Regions from separate parts of the Thermoanaerobacterium thermosulfurigenes genome, predicted to be linked through region 1. Evidence: riboswitches for the same ligand, from Rfam matches in the RefSeq annotation. Region 1 holds a riboswitch; the other holds the start of a gene.
The links. Region 1 has a riboswitch for thiamine pyrophosphate ahead of thiD (bifunctional hydroxymethylpyrimidine kinase/phosphomethylpyrimidine kinase). Riboswitches for the same ligand answer to the same signal wherever they lie in the genome.

Region 1 (4,244 bases):
TTAGCTATAATGTACTTCGGAAGGATGATACTTGAATACATAGTAGGATACTATGGCCATGTTTTAGGTGTAAGCATAGAGTACGATATGAGAAAAGATGCTTTTTCACATCTTCAGAAACTTTCTATGAATTATTATGACAATACAAAGACAGGTTATATAATGTCAAGGGTTGTCAATGACTTAAATGAAATAGCAGAAGTAGCACATCATGGTCCAGAGGACCTTTTTTTGTCTATCATAAGAATAATAGGCACATTCATACTTTTGCTTACAATTGATGTAAGGTTGACACTGGTTGTATTTACCATAATTCCTTTTATGTTTATATACATGTATATTTACAACAATAAGTTTGAAGTTATATGGAAGAATGTCCGTGAAACGCAGGCACAGATGAATGCTACATTAGAAGAAAGCATTACAGGAATAAGAGTCGTCAAATCATTTGTAAGGGAAAAATTTGAGAAACTAAAATTCGATAATAAAAGCTCCATGTACAAAAGTGCCAGGTCAAAAGCAGTTAAGCATATTGGTATATTCGATTCTAGTGTAAATTTCCTTTCTAATATATCAGTTGTGATAACTCTTGCAGCAGGTGGCTACTTTATATCGAAAGGCCTCATAAATACAGGTGACTTGGTGGCATATATAATATACATTAGCCAGTTTTTGCAACCTTTGACTGTTCTTTTGCGGTTTATAGAGCAGTACCAGCAGGGTATGGCTGGCTTTAGGCGGTTTGTAGAGCTTATGGATACAGAGTCAGAGATAGCAGATAAAAAAGGTGCGATAGAGTTAAAAGACGTGAAAGGCGATATTGAGTTTGACAATGTCACATTCAGCTACGACAATAAAAGAGAAGTACTGTCAGGAATCAATCTTAAGATAAAACATGGAGAGACAGTGGCAATAGTAGGACCGTCAGGTGCAGGCAAGACCACACTTTTAAGCCTTATACCGAGGTTTTATGAGATAGATGCAGGCTCCATAAAAATTGACGGTATAGATATAAGAGATGTGAAGATATCATCGCTTAGAGAAAATATAGGCATTGTTCAGCAGGATGTATTTTTGTTTTCGGGTACAATAAAAGAAAACATTGCATACGGTAAATTAGATGCTACTGACGAAGAAATAATCAATGCGGCCAAAGCTGCAAACGCACATGACTTCATAATGGAGCTAAAAGATGGCTACGATACGTATATTGGCGAAAGAGGCGTAAAATTGTCTGGGGGACAAAAGCAGAGAATATCTATTGCAAGGATGTTTTTAAAAAATCCTCCGATACTTATACTTGATGAAGCGACATCATCACTTGATAACAAAAGTGAATCGATTATCCAGCAGTCTATTGAAAATTTATCGAAAAACAGGACTACCCTCATAATCGCCCACAGGTTAGGAACTATAAGAAATGCCAAGCGTATAATCGTACTTACTGAAAATGGAATAGAAGAGGAAGGTACACATGAGGAGTTTATGAATAGGAAGGGCGTGTACTATAATTTGTACAACTACCAAAAAGAAAATTTGACGATAGAGTGAAATATCCTGTACAAGTCAAACAATTTGTGTTAAAATTAAATAAAAGTTAATATTTCGTCTGGGGAGCTGGGGTGATAGCCCGGCTGAGAGTTAGCAGCTATTTCTGCTATGACCCATAACCTGATCTGGATAATGCCGGCGTAGGGAGTACATTGGGATTTAAGTGTGCTTATCCAGCACACTTTTTTGTTTCGTATTTCCTTAAGGCATACAAAAAAGGAGGAATCGATGTGAGAAAGTTACTTACAATTGCAGGCTCTGACAGCATTGGTGGAGCTGGCATAGAGGCAGATTTAAAGACGTTTTGCGCACTTGGCGTATACGGCATGTGCGTCATAACGGCAGTTACTGCGCAGAATACAGTAGGAGTTTTTGACGTGAGGGAGATGGATGCAGATATCATCAAAAAGCAGATTGACTGTGTATTTGAGGATACAGAAGTTGATGCTGTGAAAATAGGCATGGTGTCAAGTGGAGAAATCATTGACGCTATTGCATCATCACTTAAAATATGGAATCCAAAAAACGTCGTGTTAGACCCTGTCATGATATCAAAAAGCGGATATTACCTTCTAAAAGAAGACGCCATAGATGCATTGAAGACAAAACTTTTGCCTATGGCAGATATCATTACTCCAAATATACCGGAGGCATGTGAACTTACGGGAATGAATATTGAGGGAATTGAAGACATGAAAGAGGCTGCTAAAAAAATCATCGATATGGGTGTAAAAGCTGTCGTTGTAAAAGGTGGTCATTCTGTAGAAAATGCTACTGATGTATTTTACGATGGAAGTGAATTTTTACTTTTGCCGCAGGAGAGGATCGACACCAAAAATACACATGGGACAGGATGCACTTACTCATCTGCAATAGCTTCGTACCTTGGTAGAGGATTTAGCTTGAAAGATGCAGTAATAAACGCAAAAAGTTACATAACAGAGGCTATTAAAAATTCTCTTGAGATAGGTAAAGGTGTAGGACCTGTAGGACATTTAGTAGATCTTTATAAGAAAGCAGGTATTGACTATGAAGATTAAAAATTCGACGCTTTTTTTGATATGGGCAGGTGCGGCCATATCCATTGCAGAGGTTTTTACTGGTTCATACTTTGCACCATTAGGCTTAACTAAAGGAATTTTAAGCATATTGTTAGGTCATATAATTGGTACTCTGTTTTTTGCTTTAGGAGGGCTTATGTCCTTTAGAGTTAAGAAGCCTGCAATAGAGTCCACGAAAGGTGTATTGGGCGAGAGAGGCATGGTATTTATAGGGCTTTTAAATGTGCTTCAATTGGTTGGCTGGACGGCTGTAATGATAATACAGTCTGCAAAGGCTTTCAACGGTGCCATAGGCATGTCTACTGCTATTGGAATTTTTGTCGTTGGCATATCTGTTTTATTGTGGACATTATTCTTTGACAATGAAGCTTATTGGATAAACGATATTGCTGTTGTACTTTTATTTATATTGACTATATTTGTTGTATTGTATTTAAAAGGCGGGAAAATAGCGTCAGTAACGGGAGACATGAGTTTCAGCGGTGCTGTTGAGCTTGCCGTTGCTATGCCTGTATCATGGCTTCCGCTGGTAGGGGATTACACTATAAATGCTAAAGATGGGAAGTCCAGCTTTATATATACATTTGCAGGATATTTCATAGCAAGCTGCTTCATGTATTTTATAGGACTTTATGTGGCTTTAAAAACAGGCGGAAAGGATATAATCTCGTATTTTGCGTCAATAAAAACGGGAATTGTACCGCTTCTCATTATACTTTTGTCGACGGTTACTACGACTTTTATGGATGTGTATTCTGCTGCTATTTCAACCCTTTCTATTGTCAAAGCTAAATTAAGCAGAAAAAGTCTGCTTATTATATATTCCATTGTGGGGCTTATTGCCGCATATTTGTTCCCAATGGATAATTACCAAAACTTTTTATACGCCATAGGAAGTGTATTTATTCCAGCATATACGGTTGTATTTGAAGATTTCTTTTTGATGAAAAGCAAAAGCCATAGCTTCTTAAATGTGCCTGCCACGATTTCTTTTGCGGTGGGTACGATATTCTACAATTATCTTACATATTTTGGCACAAATCTATCAAAATGGTTTATAACGCCCACAATAGGTACGATTATTTTAACTGCTGTAATCTATCCAATTATGAAATCTTTAAATAAGAGAGAGGAGAAAATTTATGGTTGAAGAAGCAATAAAGGTTTTAGAAAGATTAAAAGAAGAAGTGCCGCTTGTCCACGCTATAACAAACTACGTCGTAATAAACGATAATGCCAATGCACTACTAAGTATAGGGGCATCTCCTGCAATGGTTATGTCACCGGACGAAGCGTACGATTTTACAGCAATTTCAAATGCTTTGTACGTAAATATAGGTACTATCAATAATGAAACTAAAGAGACAATAATCAATTCTGTAATATCAGCAAAAGACCACAAAAAACCAGTCGTCTTAGACCCTGTAGGATGTGCTGCTATAAAAAGCAGAGTTGACTTTGTAAACATGCTTTTGAAAATAAGCGATATAAGCATTATCAAAGGAAACGGCGGAGAAATAAAGGCTTTATCAGGTGAAAGTGCAAATGTGAAAGGTGTAGATTCTCTTGATGATACTGGAAATATTGAAGCTTGTGTAAAACTTGCAAAGTTAACAAATACGGTTGTCGTTG
Region 2 (4,244 bases), on a different contig from region 1:
ACATAGATTTTTACCTTCTACACGCATTGGATAAAGAGAGATGGGAGAAGTACAAAAGACTTGATGTGTTTAGCTGGATGGAAAAGGTCAAGAAAGAAGGCAAAGTCAAATTCATAGGTTTTTCTTTCCATGACGAATACAATGTTTTTAAAGGCATAATCGATGATTACGATAAATGGGATTTTTGTCAGATACAGTACAACTACATGGATATAAACAATCAAGCGGGCTTAAAAGGGCTTAAGTATGCTGCGTCAAAGGGATTAGCCGTTATTGTAATGGAACCAATAAGAGGTGGCAAGCTTGCTGGAGATCCGCCAGAGGCTATCAAAGAGCTTTGGAACAGTGCAAGTGTAAAAAGGACACCTGCAGAATGGGCTTTGCAGTGGGTGTGGAATCATCCTGAAGTTTCCCTTGTATTAAGTGGAATGAGCACGATGGAACAAGTGAAACAAAATATAGAAAGTGCCTCAAGATCAAAAGCAAATGGTTTAACCGAGGACGAGGTAAAACTTGTAGATAAAGTCAGAGAAACTTATGAAAGGCTTTCGCCTGTAGGATGTACTGCTTGTAACTACTGTATGCCATGTCCAAATGGTGTGAATATACCTAAGAATTTTGCCGTATACAATGAAGCCCACATGTACAACAATTATGATGAAGCACTTAGAAATTATAATAACTTAAATGAAGGTAAAGCAAGTTCTTGCATAGAATGCGGAGAGTGCGAGACAAAATGCCCTCAACACTTGACAATAATTGATTATCTAAAGGATGTAAGAAGATATTTTAAAGATGCTGTTTAAAAATAAGCCATATTGATGAAACTTAAGTTTCACCAATATGGCTTTACTTTTAGTAGAAAAAACTATGTATAATATTTTTTATAATACTTGCTTTGATAGTTTACTTGTGAAATAATAAATAGTGAATATCTTATTTAGAAGGGAGTGTCAAGAATGGTTCAAAGTGGATTTATGCTATTTCTGCAGTATTTTGTGGCTTTAGCTACACCGATTGTATCAGTTATCTTTTTGGTATTTTACATAGTTTATACATTGAAAAAAATGAAAAAGATTGATTCAATAGAAAAAAGTTTAGCAAAAATAGCAACTTCAGGCAAATCAGAATCAAGTGAATCTTCTTATGAATCTAATGAAGATTTTGAAATTGAAGATGAAGTCGAAGAAGTAGTTGTTAAATAGCAAAATGCATCAGGATGTGATAATGTGGTATGGGATGACTTAGATACACCGATTGGAACGCTAAGAATATATTCAAGCGAAGATGGCATAACGAGGATAGATTTTCCTAATGAAGAACATTTACAATGTTTAAGGAGTACGAATTCATTTATAGCTGATTGCAAAGAACAGCTTAAATTGTACTTTGAGGGTCACTTGAAAGAATTTAGCGTAAAGTTAGATTTAGAAGGGACAGACTTTCAAAAATCTGTTTGGCGAGAGCTTATGAAGATACCGTATGGCTTTTACGCTACATACGGTGAAATCGCAAGAAGAATAGGTAAGCCAAATGCATCAAGAGCTGTAGGAAATGCCCTCAATAAAAATCCTATTCCGATTATCATACCATGTCATAGGGTCATCGGTTCAGATATGACACTGAAAGGCTTTGCAGGAGGACTTAATGTCAAGTCATTACTGCTTCAACATGAAGGTATTGCATTTAAAAAGTAATTTTATTATAATTAGATAATAAATTAATCAATAGACTATGTCCGCTGGGGGTGCTTTTAGCTGAGATGGCAGATGCCAAACCCCTAGAACCTGATTAGGTTAATACCTACGAAGGGAATGCGGCAAAAGACCGCATCGGTGTGCGGTTTTTTTGTTTTAAGCGGTACATAGCCTCAAAAGGAGGTTATTTTTATGTCCTACATTGTAAGCATTTTTTCCGACTTTACAAAAATAAAGCCTGCCACACTTTCCATCATAATTGCGATTCTATTCGCTGCCTTTTTGTTTTACATTTTAAGAAACAGCGTGAAATTTAACGCAAAGATGCTTGTGTACGGTGGATTGGCAATAGCTATATCATTTGTCTTATCGTATATAAGGTTTTATCATTGGCCTCAAGGTGGTTCTATAACGCCAGCCAGTATGCTTCCGCTGTTTGTCTTTGCATACTATTACGGTGCAGGTCCAGGCATAGCGGTGGGAATGGCCTATGGAATACTTCAGCTAATACAAGACCCTTATGTTGTGCATTGGATACAGCTTCTATTAGATTATCCATTGGCGTTTGGTGCCTTAGGACTTGCAGGATTCTTTAAAAAGAATTTAAGTCTGGGAATCTTAGTTGGTGGTTTTGGCAGGTTTTTTTCACATTTTCTATCAGGTGTCTTCTTCTTTGCCAGCTATGCACCAAAAGGTATGAATCCTATTGTCTATTCGCTTCTTGTTAATGGTATATTAGTAGGTGTGGAGGTCTTGATTTGTTTTGTGGTTTCTATTATTCCGCAAGTTAGAAATGCAATTGAGATGATAAAGAAAAAAGCATTAGCGTAAAATTTATAAAAACCCTCTTTTTAACGGAAGAGGGTTTTTATAAATTTTATACAATAAATTGATTTTGATGGTATAATATTAGATAGCAAATAAAAATAAACTATATTGATGGATAGATTTTAACGCATTTTTAATACAAATTTAATTTAAATTTAATGTTTAAATGCCATAATCAATATAGTGATTGTGAGGGTCTTTTTGATGGATAAAATAAAGATTTTAATACTTTATGAAGATATAGGAACTGGACATAAAAGAACGGCGATGGCTTTAAAAAAAGCCTTCGAAAAAAGAGATGGCGTTGAAGCCTTCGTGGAAAATCCACTTGGGGAGAAGTTTCCCAGCCTGTCTTACTTGACAACGAGAATTTACTTAAAGACGCTAAAATTGACACCTGAATTATGGGGGTATCTTTATGAGATGGAAAGGGACAAGATAGAAAGGCGTATAAATAAGCTGGTAGGCATGTCTGTTTATACATTTATAAAAGATTACGTGTTAAATTTAAAGCCTAACGCAGTAATATGCACCCATCCGTTTTCTTGCTCTATTCTGTCACATATAAAAAGAGATCTCAACATTCCGATATTTGCCATATTGACTGATTACGATGTCCATGCCTATTGGATACATCACCAGATAGATGGGTATTTTGTTGGATCTCGAGAGATGAAAAGTCAGATGAATTTGATGGGTGTTTCCGATGACAAAATAAATGTGACTGGCATACCTATTGATGAAGAATTTTACGTCAAAAAAGATAAAAATGAGATGAGAGAAAAATTGGGTTTTCAATTAGATAGACCATTGGTGATGGTGATGGGCGGTGGACTTGGACTGGGAAACATAAAAAAAGCCGTCAATGTTATACAGAGGCATAAAGATTTGCAGATTGCTGTAATATGTGGATTAAATAAGAATTTAAAGGCTAAAATAGAGGAGATATCGGATGATAATGTATTTGTGTATGGTCATGTAGACAACGTGCATGAATTTATGGAGGCTGCTGATGTCTTAGTAACTAAAAGTGGTGGTCTTACTGTCACCGAAGCCATAATTAAGAAATTGCCTATGATAATTTTTGATCCTATACCTGGACAAGAAGAGAGAAATCTCGAATTTTTGCTTAAAAAGAGGATTGCCTTAAGAATTAAAGATATAGAAAAGTTAGACAAAAAGATATTAGATCTCTTATCTGACAAGAAAAAGATAGATGAAATGAAGGAGCGCATGGAGGAAATTGGCATATACAATTCAGCAGACAAGGTATGCAGCGTAGTTATAAATAATATAAAGAATGATGCTTTGAAGGTGTAAGGAGGTTTCATTTGTGTCGGGAGTGAAGAAATTGATTATTGCGGAGGACAGGAATGTATTTTTCCTTTTAAATGAAAGGATAAAGTGCAAAACTCTTGATAAGATTATGCCTAAAATAACCCATATAGGAGGACCGTATTTTACGATTTTATCTTGTTTGCTGCTGATTTTGTTTGGAAAAAGCAGCGTTAAGCTTTCTGCCATTCAAGCCCTTACTACTTTGACAAGTAGCCACTTAGTTGTGCAAATTTTAAAGAGAATATGCACGAGGCCAAGGCCTTACATGGTTTTGCCTGAAGCCAATACATTCAAATATTTGTTGAGAGATTATTCTTTCCCGTCAGGTCACGCTACAGCTATATTTTCTTTGGCGGTTTCTTTTTCATTTTTCTTTCCTGA

Region 2: linked by a shared signal. The riboswitch ahead of thiT (energy-coupled thiamine transporter ThiT) and the one ahead of thiD (bifunctional hydroxymethylpyrimidine kinase/phosphomethylpyrimidine kinase) in region 1 are both predicted to bind thiamine pyrophosphate.

The regions. Positions count from the first base shown of each region.
Region 1 is NZ_JBPODR010000001.1:112,734-116,977, reverse strand. Features, by position in the region: gene HNR52_RS00595 (ABC transporter ATP-binding protein) at 1-1,551, shown strand, start outside; TPP riboswitch at 1,601-1,715, shown strand; gene thiD (bifunctional hydroxymethylpyrimidine kinase/phosphomethylpyrimidine kinase) at 1,782-2,591, shown strand; gene cytX (putative hydroxymethylpyrimidine transporter CytX) at 2,581-3,762, shown strand; gene thiM (hydroxyethylthiazole kinase) at 3,755-4,244, shown strand, end outside.
Region 2 is NZ_JBPODR010000015.1:45,108-49,351, forward strand. Features, by position in the region: gene HNR52_RS07520 (aldo/keto reductase) at 1-806, shown strand, start outside; gene HNR52_RS07525 (hypothetical protein) at 960-1,205, shown strand; gene HNR52_RS07530 (methylated-DNA--[protein]-cysteine S-methyltransferase) at 1,230-1,697, shown strand; TPP riboswitch at 1,734-1,832, shown strand; gene thiT (energy-coupled thiamine transporter ThiT) at 1,890-2,528, shown strand; gene HNR52_RS07540 (MGDG synthase family glycosyltransferase) at 2,730-3,845, shown strand; gene HNR52_RS07545 (phosphatase PAP2 family protein) at 3,859-4,244, shown strand, end outside.